3 regions of the Pseudarthrobacter sp. HLT1-7 genome follow, and region 3 is predicted to be linked to each of the others. Evidence: riboswitches for the same ligand, from Rfam matches in the RefSeq annotation. Region 3 holds a riboswitch; each other region holds the start of a gene.

Region 1 (3,265 bases), on a different contig from region 3:
CGCCACCCGCCGGCCGGAATCCCCGCTTCCGAAGTCTGTGCTTCCGGAGTCTGTACTTCCGGAGTCCCCGCCTCCGGAGCCCGGGCTGCGCGGCCCGGTCTGCTCGACGACGACGGCGATTGGCGCCATGACGTTGTGCACGGGTGTGCCGAAGACCATGGCGAGGTACGACGTTCCCGGTATGAACTCCTGGACGATCTGGCCGTCCGGCAAAAGTCCCCAGTCCACCGCGCCGGCTTCGGCCAAAACTTGAACACCGTGACCGGCCTGGGCCGACCTCGGCTTCAGGACGACGGGACCGCCCAGTGCCGCCAGGGACGCCGGAGCGGCGGCGAAGTCGCTGGCCACGCCGAACCGGGGAACGGGGATCCCGGCCGCGTGCAGCGTCCAGGCTGTGAAGAGCCGGTCGTTGGCGAGGGCGACCGGGCCAGGGTCGGCGACGATGAGCCGGATGCCCTCGGCGAACCCGGCGCGGGCTGCGGCCAGGTGCGGAAGTTCCTCGCTGAGCGTGGGAATGACCACATTGAGGGATCGTGCGTCGATGAGCCGGCGGAGCGCAGGGACCCAGTCCGGATCACCAGGCGGCGGGATACGGACGGTCTCGGCGCCGTCGGGGCCCTGAACGTCGCGGTTGTCGGCGCCGAGAACGGGAATTCCCCGGGCCGACAACTGCGCAGCGACGGCGCGGCCGGCTGCGCTGCCTACTCCGGTGACCAATATGCGTGGACCCATGGTTCCCCCTCCACTGCGTCCCGCCGCTGCCGGTTCTTCGGCAGCGGCGGTTCACAGGCATCTGAGACCTTGCCGGCCATGCGGCCGGACCTGTCCTCCCAGTAGACCGGCCACCGGCCGGGAGCACACGAGTGGCCACTACTTGCAACGCCCGCCCCGGCACCACTGCCGTCCGGCGCAGCTACCTGCTTCTCGAGGGACCACCATGAGGTCACGGACCGGTCCGGTTACTAAACATGACGACGACGGCGGTGCGGGCCGGCGTCGTAAGTGTTACGTTTTTGGGGAGTAATGAGACCCGGCGCCAAGCCCTGACTGGCCGGTCGGCAACCCTCCCTTTCGCGGCGGGGTGCCTCAGGTGAATACTCGGCATATCGACCATTCGAGCTGCAAGCGTGAAAGAAGGAGATCCGTCGTGACTGACGCGTCCGCCCCCGCCGTGCCAAGCACAGCACCCGCCCCGTCCCCCGCGGCAACTGCCGCGACTGCCGCAACCGCCGCAACCGAAGAGGAAAAGCTGGCCTACCGCCTGTTCACCGGCCCAGACGACCGCGCTTTCTGCGAGCGCGTCTCCGCTGCCCTGGCCGAGGGCTATGTGTTGCACGGAAGCCCCTCCGCTACCGTCAACGGCAGCAGCGTCATTGTTGTCCAGGCTGTGGTGCTGCCGGCAGCAATCGCCAGCGCGGACGCCGCCGTCGCCAGCGCTGTCGAGGATCTGGACAGCGACGGTTTCGGCTACGAAGAGACCATCGAGGGCCACGCGTGAGGTACGCCGGGGACCTCAGCCCGCAGGAAGCCTGGGCCAGGCTTGAGGCGGGCGCGCTCCTGGTGGACGTCCGCACCGAGGATGAATGGGCCCACATCGGCGTCCCGGACACCGCATCCGCGAACGGCACCCGGAACGCCCCGCTGTTCATCCAGTGGAACCTGGCCGGCGGTATCCCCAACAGACAGTTCGTGGACCAGCTGAAACAGCAGGCACCCGAAGGTCACGGCATCGAACTGATATTTCTCTGCCGTTCCGGCGTGCGCTCCATCGCCGCCGCGGAGGCCGCCACCGAGGCCGGTTTCACCTCGTACAACGTCCTCGAAGGTTTCGAGGGCGAACCGGACCGGCACGGCGGACGGACAGTCAACGGCTGGAAGAACCGGGGCCTGCCCACCATCCGCGGAAAGCACTAGGTGACCTTCAATCCCGACGCCGCCGGCTGGGGTCCCGGCACGCAGGCCGTCCGCGGCGGACTCGACCGCACCGGCTTCCAGGAAACCACCGAGCCGATCTTCCTTAACTCCGGTTTCGTCTACGAATCAGCCGCCGCAGCGGAACGCGCCTTCACCGGCGAGGACGAGCGCTTCGTCTACTCCCGCTACGGCAACCCCTCTGTGGCGACCTTCCAGGAACGGCTCCGGCTGCTCGAAGGCACCGAGGCGTGCTTTGCGACGGCGTCCGGGATGTCCGCGGTGTTCACCGCTCTCGGCGCGCTGCTGGCGGCGGGCGACCGTGTGGTGGCCGCCCGCTCACTTTTCGGCTCCTGCTTCGTGATCCTCAACGAGATCCTGCCGCGCTGGGGCGTGGAGACGGTCTTCGTGGACGGCCCGGACCTGGCACAATGGCAGGCCGCGCTGGCCGAGCCGACGACGGCGGTCTTCTTCGAGTCGCCGTCGAACCCGATGCAGGAAATCGTGGACATCGCCGCCGTGAGCGAACTGGCACACGCAGCCGGCGCCACGGTCGTCGTCGACAATGTCTTTGCCACTCCCCTGCTGCAGCGCTGCGGGGAGCTCGGCGCGGACGTGATCGTCTACTCCGGCACCAAACACATAGACGGCCAGGGCCGGGTGCTCGGCGGCGCCATCCTGGGTACCAGGGAATTCATCGGGGGCCCGGTCAAGCAGCTCATGCGCCACACCGGCCCGGCGCTCTCCGCGTTCAACGCCTGGGTGCTGACCAAGGGTCTGGAAACCATGGCCCTGCGGGTGAACCACTCCGCGGCGTCGGCCCTGCGGCTGGCCGAATGGCTCGAGGGACAGCCCGCGGTGAGCTGGGTGAAGTACCCGCTGCTGAAATCGCACCCGCAGTACGGGCTGGCCGCGAAGCAGATGAAGGCCGGCGGCACGGTGCTCACGCTTGAGCTCTCGCCGTCGCCGGGCCGCACCGCCAAGGACGCCGCGTTCGCCCTGCTGGACGGGCTGCGCATCATCGATATCTCCAACAACCTGGGCGACGCGAAGTCCCTCATCACCCACCCCGCCACAACAACACACCGTGCCATGGGCCCGGATGGCCGTGCGGCGATCGGGCTTAGCGACGGCGTCGTGCGGCTCTCCGTGGGACTGGAAGACAGCGATGACCTGATCAGCGACCTCGGCCAGGCGCTCAAGAAGGTCTAGCGGGCATTCTCGTTAGTTCGTCGGGGGTCCGGGCGCGGTGGCCGGACTCTGGGACATGCCCCGCGCCGGAGCCAGCAGATGGACATAGTGCCATTGTGCCCGGTCCCGGGTGCGAACAATGGGCATGTCCCGCTGGACTGGA
Region 2 (3,265 bases), on a different contig from region 3:
CGGCCACCAGGCCGGCGTCGTAGCCCGCCACGGAGAAGTTGACGACGCCGATGCTGCCGCTTCCCGGCCCGCCGCCGTCAGGCCCGCCGTCGTCAAGGCCGGAGTCGGAGAAGATCCGGTGGACGGTGACGCCGTCGATCCGCTGGAGCCCCTCGACCAGGAACGACCGGATGGTGTTCTCGTGGGCCTGCCACTGCTCCGGATCCAGGGCAGCGATCACCTGGGTGGCCCGGGCAAGGGTTGCGGCGCCCAGAACATTGGGGGAGCCGCCCTCGTGGCGGGCCGGCCCGGTGGTCCAGCTGACCGTATCGAGCCGGGCGTCCTGCACCGCTCCGCCGCCGGCCAGGTGCGGGGTGCCGGCGTCCAGCCAGTCCGGCCGGCCCACCAGGACGCCGGCGCCGAACGGCGCGTAGAGCTTGTGGCCGGAGAAGGCGAGGTAGTCGACGTCGTCCGCGGCGATGTCGATCCTGCGGTGCGGGGCCAGCTGGGCGGCGTCGACCACGATCCGGGCGCCGAACTCGTGGGCCAGCGCTGCCAACGCGCGGATCGGCAGGATTTCCCCGGTGACGTTGGAGGCACCCGTCACGGCGAGCAGGCTGACACCGCCGTGGGACAGTTCCCCGCGGAGCCGCTCCAGTGTGGCGGCCACGGTGGGGGCGGCCACAACGCTGCGGTGCGGGACGGCCTGCCACGGCAGCAGGTTGGCGTGGTGTTCGATGTCGAGGAAGAGCACCTCGCCGGTGTGTACGCCGCCGGCGACCGGCAGGCAACCGGCGAGCAGGTTCAGCGAGTCGGTGGTGTTCCGGGTGAAGATCACGGAGTCTTCCGGGCGTCCGCCCACGAACTCGCGGACGATCGTCCGGGCGTTCTCGTACACTGACGTGCTGATCTGGGAGGCGTAGCCGGCACCGCGGTGGACGCTAGCGTAGTAAGGCAGGATCTCGTTCAGGTAGGCCGAAACGACGGACAGCGCGGGGGCGGAGGCGCCGTAGTCCAGATTGGCGTAGCGGACGTGGCCGCCCTGGATCAGCGGCGCCTGGATCTCGGCGCCGGTGACCGCCGAGAGCGGCTGGCGGGCGACGGCGAACGCGTCGTCCGGGCGCCCGGCGTCGGCACCGGCGGCTGCACCGGGGTGGATTCCGGGGTGGATTCCGGGGGCAAATCCGGAGCTGGCAGGAAAAGTGGCAGTCGTCATGGGACCTCGCTCGAAAAGGGACCCCATGTGCCGGGGATCCGCGCTTGCCGGGTCCGTTCCGGACCGGCCAGGTCGTCACCCGGGGCACCCCGCCGCGAAGGGAGGGTTGCCGGCCAGCAAACCGGGGTTTAGCGCTGGCACTCGTGACCTGCTTCGAGCCTAGGACATCCGCGTCGGCGGCGGAAAGGGAGGGCATCAATGTGAAGAGCATTGTTACGCGCCAGGGCCCGCCGACGCTACGAAGCCGCCGTGTCCGGTTCTGTCGCTTCACAGCGCGGCTGATTTAGCCAGGCCAGCCTCCCGCTGCCGGGCGGGCGGGGACTGGTGGGCTGAACGCTGATGCCGAACAGGGCATCCAGCGCCGCCGTGTAGTCGTCCCGGCGGCCGGCCGCCGCCAGTTCCCTGGCGCGGACCGTCGGGATATGGAGCAAACGCCGGACAACGCGCCGCAGGGCAAAGTTCACCTCGTCAGCCGGGGCGCCGCAGCCATGTTGCTTCCGGACCCGCTCCATCTCGGCTTCGAGAACCTCCTGGATGTGCCGGCGCAGCGCCACGACAGCGGTGTCGACGGCGCGGATTTCCTCGTGCTCCTCGAAATGACGCGCGGCCTGCCGAACCAGCGCCCGGGCGAGGTGAAGTGCCTCAATGTCTGCCGAAGGGGCGGCGAGCTGCACGGACGCCAGAGTGATCAGTTCAACGCCTGACAGATCGGCCACCTGTGGATCGAAGTCGTGGCTGGGGGCGAGATCAATCACAGTGACGGCACGTCCCGCATCCTCCCGCCAGTCCGCCAGAGTGGCAGCACTGATGCGTGCCCCAGCCCCGCTGCAGCCAACGATGACGTCTGCCCGGGCAATGGCCGGGGGTAACTCCCGGGCCGTCAGCGCCTTGCCTCCCCGGGCCGCGACAAATTCATCCGAGCGGCCCGACTGCGAGAAAACGGAAATCGTTGTACACCCCCTGGATCTGAGGATCTCTGCAACGCATGAGGCATAGGCTCCAGTGCCGAATAGGACCACCGAGGTGTTGGCGAGGGCCCGTTGCCCGGATCCGGCGGCGATGTCAAGCGCCACAGACGCAATGGACCTGCCGGCGCTGCTTAGCGCGGTCCGGGCACCAACGTTCTTCGCCGTGCGGGAGGCTCCCTGGAATAGTCGGACCAAACGTCCGCTGGCGGTACCGGCAACTTGTGCTTCGGTAAGGGACCGGCGGACCTGGCCGGCAACTTCGCGTTCGCCCACAACAGAGGAATCCAGGCCGGCGGCGACGGCAAAGAGATGCTCGGCCGCAGTGGATCCTTGGTGGTCTTCGAACAGCGCCGTGAGCTGTTGGACGGCCAGTCCGGTGCAGCGGCCGACAGAACCGAGGGCAGCGGAGCGGGCGGCCGCCACCTCGGTGCCGGAGAAAACTTCGCAGTAGATTTCAAACCGATTGCACGTCGACAGAACCACCGATCCGGTCACGGCGGAACTGCTGGCCAGGAGGTGAGCGGCCAGGTCCGATGAACCGGCGTGCAGCCGGGCGGCCACCTCAATGTCGAGATCCCGGTACTTCGCTGCTAGCACCAGCAGGATCGGTCCGGCCGCGTCGTCCCGGGGACCGGAATCCATGGTTTCAAAAGATGCCGGCATGGCTGCAATCCTCCCGGTAGGTGTCCAGACCACCTCGCTCCGGCCGCGGAGCCCGCCGCCGCAGCCAGAGTCCTACAGGTACCTATGGGAATCCTTGGGTCGCCGGACCGCCAGGGAAGCGCAGCAGCCGGCGCCGTTATAGCAGGTCGTCTAGTCCCGGGTTGAGGCGCCTGAGCACCTCGGAGTGCAGGATCGAGTTGGTGGCCAGGGCGTTGCCGCCGAACGGGCCATCTTCCCCCTCGAGGGAGGTGAAGCGGCCGCCCGCCTCGGTGACAATGGGGACCAGCGCGGCCATGTCGTAGAGGTTCAGCTCGGGCTCGCACGCGATGTCGACAGCGCCTTCCGCCACGAGGCAGTAGGACCAGAAGTCGCCGTAGGCGCGGGTGCGCCAGACCTCCTCGGTGAGGCCGAGGAATTCATCCAGGTTTCCCCGCTGCTT
Region 3 (3,265 bases):
TTCCTCGCCGGCGCCGCGGGTGACGTGGGTGTCCCCGGTCAGTGCATGTTCGATCAGCACCGCGTTGGAGCCGTCCGGGGTGAGGGTCCCCCACGTCTCGTAGGCGAGGGTGACGTCCGGCAGCGTCGAGCCGGATTCGAGCTCGAGGTCCCCGATCCGGAGGTATTGCACGGTCCCGTCCGGGACTCCTTCGGAACGGGCTGTTTCCGGACGCGCGGGTTCCGGGCTTCTGGTTTCCGGCCTTTCCGTTTCCGGCGAGGCAGCTGGGTTATGGGGGGTCTTGTTCCCGGGTACACCCTTGCGGGTGACGGCAATGCTCATGTGAGGACCTAACGTCGCGCTTGCCCGCCGTCAGCTGACCGGCGGGCCAGGTCTTCACCCGGGGCACCCCGCCGCGAAAGGAGGGTTGCCGGCCAGCAAGCCGGGGCTGTCACTGGCACTCATGACCTTCATTGAGTTTACGAAAGGAGGCGCCGTTGTGGCGAAGATTGTGACGACCGTATGACTTCCGGCGTCGCGCGCTCCGAATTTCAAGCGCCCCTAAGCTCAAGCGCCCGAATTTCCAGCGGCGGCACGCCGGGAGCGGCGGTGCTCAGGCGCTCTTGGCCGCGCGGAATCCGGCGTCGAGGTCCTCGAGGATGTCATCGATGTGTTCCAGGCCCACGGACAGCCGCACCAGACCCGGGGTCACGCCGGCTATCGCCTGCTGTTCCGGCGTCAGCTGGCTGTGGGTGGTCGACGCCGGGTGGATCACCAGCGAGCGCACGTCGCCGATGTTCGCCACATGGGAGTGCAGTTCGAGGGCATCGACGAAGCGCTTTCCGGCCTCCGCTCCCCCGGCGATGTTGAACGCAACGACGGCGCCGGTGCCCTTGGGCCCGTACTTGCGGCCGCGCTCGTACCAGGGGCTGGACGGCAGCCCCGCGTAGGCGACGGATTCGACGTCGTGCCGTGCCTCAAGCCATCCGGCCACCGTGGTGGCGTTGGCGACGTGCCGCTCGACGCGCAGGCTCAGGGTCTCGATGCCCTGCGCGATGAGGAAGGCGTTGAACGGCGACACCGCCGAGCCGAGGTCGCGCAGGAGCTGGACGCGGGCCTTGAGGATGTAGGAAAGGTTGGCGCCGAGGGCGCCGTCCTTGTCGAGGTCCCGGGCGTACACGAGGCCGTTGTAGCTGGGATCGGGGGTGTTGAAGCCGGGGAACCGTTCCGGATCCTTGCCGAAGTCGAAGTTGCCGGAGTCCACGATCACGCCGGCGATCGCGGTGCCGTGGCCGCCGAGGTACTTGGTGGCGGAGTGGACCACAATGTCGGCGCCCCACTCGATCGGGCGGATCAGGTAGGGGGTTGACAGGGTGTTGTCCACGATCAGCGGCACACCGGCGTCGTGGGCGGCCGTCGAAATGCCCTCGATGTCCAGCACGTCCTGGCGGGGGTTGGAGACCACTTCGCCGAAGAACAGCTTGGTGTTGGGCCGGACGGCATCGCGCCACTGCTGCAGGTTGTCCGGGTCCTCCACAAAGGTCACGGAGATGCCGAACTTCTTCAGTGTGTGCGCCAGCAGGTTGTAGGTGCCGCCGTAGAGGCTGGGGCTTGCCACAACATGGTCGCCTGCCTCGGCCACGTTGAGGATCGCCAGGGTCTCGGCGGCCTGGCCGGAGCTCAGGAGCAGCGCCGCGAGGCCGCCTTCCAGGCTCGCCACCCTCTGCTCCACGGCGTCCTGGGTGGGGTTGCCGATCCGGGTGTAGATCGGGGCGAGCTCGGCGAGGGCGAAGCGGTTCGCGGCGCTTTCGGCGCTGGGAAACACGAACGACGTCGTCTGGTAGATGGGCAGCGCCCGCGCGCCGGTGGCGCTGTCCGGCTCCTGGCCGGCGTGGATCTGGCGGGTTTCGAAGGACCAGGCTTTGGACATTGGGATGCTCCTCAAAGGACCGGGCACTGTCCGCCCCGGGGCTCATCGGCCCCGAGCGGCGCAGGCGCCGCGCTTGCCCTCCGGCGGGCGCCGGACGGCCAGGTCTTCACCCGGGGCACCCCACCGCGAAACGAGGGTTGCCGGCCAGCAAGCCGGGGCTATCTGCTGGCACTCATGACCTGGGCTCAGTCTAGGAAACGTTCACCGGGCGTGGCTAGCTTTGTGACGAAGATGAAGCTGTGCGCCGGATGGGGCGCCTTCCGGGAGAGTGATGACGGCGGAAGTCCGCGTCGACAGGCCGCATCACGCGACACGCCATTTCGGTTAGGGGACCCTAAGCAGAGAGCCGGATCACAAAGTGCCAAGATGAGGGCATGCGCATGGATCACGTCTCTTACGCCTGTGAACAAGATGGCTTGGCTGCCACCACCGAACGAATTGCGTCTGCCCTCGGCGTCGAAGCCGTGAAGGGCGGAGTACACCCCCGATTCGGGACCCGCAACATGATTATCCCGCTCGCGGGACACAAGTACCTCGAGGTTGTCGAGGTCCTGAACCACCCTGCATCCGACAAGGCCCCTTTCGGCCAGGCCGTCCGTGCGCGCTCCGAGGCGGGTGGCGGGTGGATGGGCTGGTGCGTCGAGGTCAAGGACCTGGCACCGTTTGAGGAACGGCTCGGCCGCGCCGCCGTCAACGGCAACCGCAAGTTCCCCGACGGCCGCGAACTCGTCTGGAAGCAGATCGGCATCCTCGGTCTCATCGCCGATCCCCAGGTCCCATACATGCTCAAGTGGGAGGGAGATCCGGAGCTCCACCCGTCGAAGGCCTACGAGAGCAACGTCAAGATGTCGGCCCTCACCATCGCGGGCTCTGCCGAGCGCGTGACCGAGTGGCTCGGTGTTCCGGTGGAAAAGCCGCTGGAGGACGTGGCCGTGAACTGGCTCGCCCCCCGCGGGACACCCGGCATCCTCTCCGTCACGTTCGAGACGGCCTCCGGAGCCGTCACAATCTGACACTCCCCCCAACTTCGGCCGCTATCGGCGGGTGCCAATGACGCCCCCCATCGATGGCGGCCGATATCTATTTAAGGGCCTCGGCTGGAGCGTGGGCTCTCGAGGGCAACGCGGGGTCACTTGGCGCCCGTCCCAAACCTCTGGATGGGCGCGAAGTGACCCCGCGTTGCTTTATGCCCACTCAGCCCAGGCCCACGGCCTTGCCGAAGAGGCTGAAGCCCACGAACGCCACGGTGTTCAGAAGCGCGTGCGCGATCACGAGCGGCATCACCCGGCGGGTTTTGGTGTAGATCCAGGCGAAGATGACGCCCATGATCGCGTTGCCGATGAACGGCCCGAAGCC

Evidence for each region. Region 3 has a riboswitch for S-adenosylmethionine ahead of AC50X6_RS11385 (bifunctional o-acetylhomoserine/o-acetylserine sulfhydrylase). Riboswitches for the same ligand answer to the same signal wherever they lie in the genome.
Region 1: another riboswitch for S-adenosylmethionine. It lies ahead of AC50X6_RS12605 (DUF1737 domain-containing protein); the one in region 3 lies ahead of AC50X6_RS11385 (bifunctional o-acetylhomoserine/o-acetylserine sulfhydrylase).
Region 2: another riboswitch for S-adenosylmethionine. It lies ahead of AC50X6_RS04350 (aminotransferase class V-fold PLP-dependent enzyme); the one in region 3 lies ahead of AC50X6_RS11385 (bifunctional o-acetylhomoserine/o-acetylserine sulfhydrylase).

Annotation. Positions count from the first base shown of each region.
Region 1 covers NZ_JBWZCH010000012.1:71,343-74,607, reverse strand. The annotation lists gene AC50X6_RS12610 (ATP-grasp domain-containing protein) at 1-732, opposite strand, end outside; SAM riboswitch class IV at 1,020-1,134, shown strand; gene AC50X6_RS12605 (DUF1737 domain-containing protein) at 1,250-1,498, shown strand; gene AC50X6_RS12600 (rhodanese-like domain-containing protein) at 1,495-1,914, shown strand; gene AC50X6_RS12595 (O-succinylhomoserine sulfhydrylase) at 1,915-3,123, shown strand.
Region 2 covers NZ_JBWZCH010000003.1:144,725-147,989, reverse strand. The annotation lists gene AC50X6_RS04350 (aminotransferase class V-fold PLP-dependent enzyme) at 1-1,195, opposite strand, end outside; SAM riboswitch class IV at 1,231-1,344, opposite strand; gene AC50X6_RS04345 (glutamyl-tRNA reductase) at 1,432-2,826, opposite strand; gene hisN (histidinol-phosphatase) at 2,963-3,265, opposite strand, start outside.
Region 3 covers NZ_JBWZCH010000010.1:65,162-68,426, reverse strand. The annotation lists gene metX (homoserine O-acetyltransferase MetX) at 1-321, opposite strand, end outside; SAM riboswitch class IV at 333-448, opposite strand; gene AC50X6_RS11385 (bifunctional o-acetylhomoserine/o-acetylserine sulfhydrylase) at 593-1,909, opposite strand; SAM riboswitch class IV at 1,974-2,089, opposite strand; gene AC50X6_RS11380 (VOC family protein) at 2,284-2,922, shown strand; gene AC50X6_RS11375 (CPBP family intramembrane glutamic endopeptidase) at 3,104-3,265, opposite strand, start outside.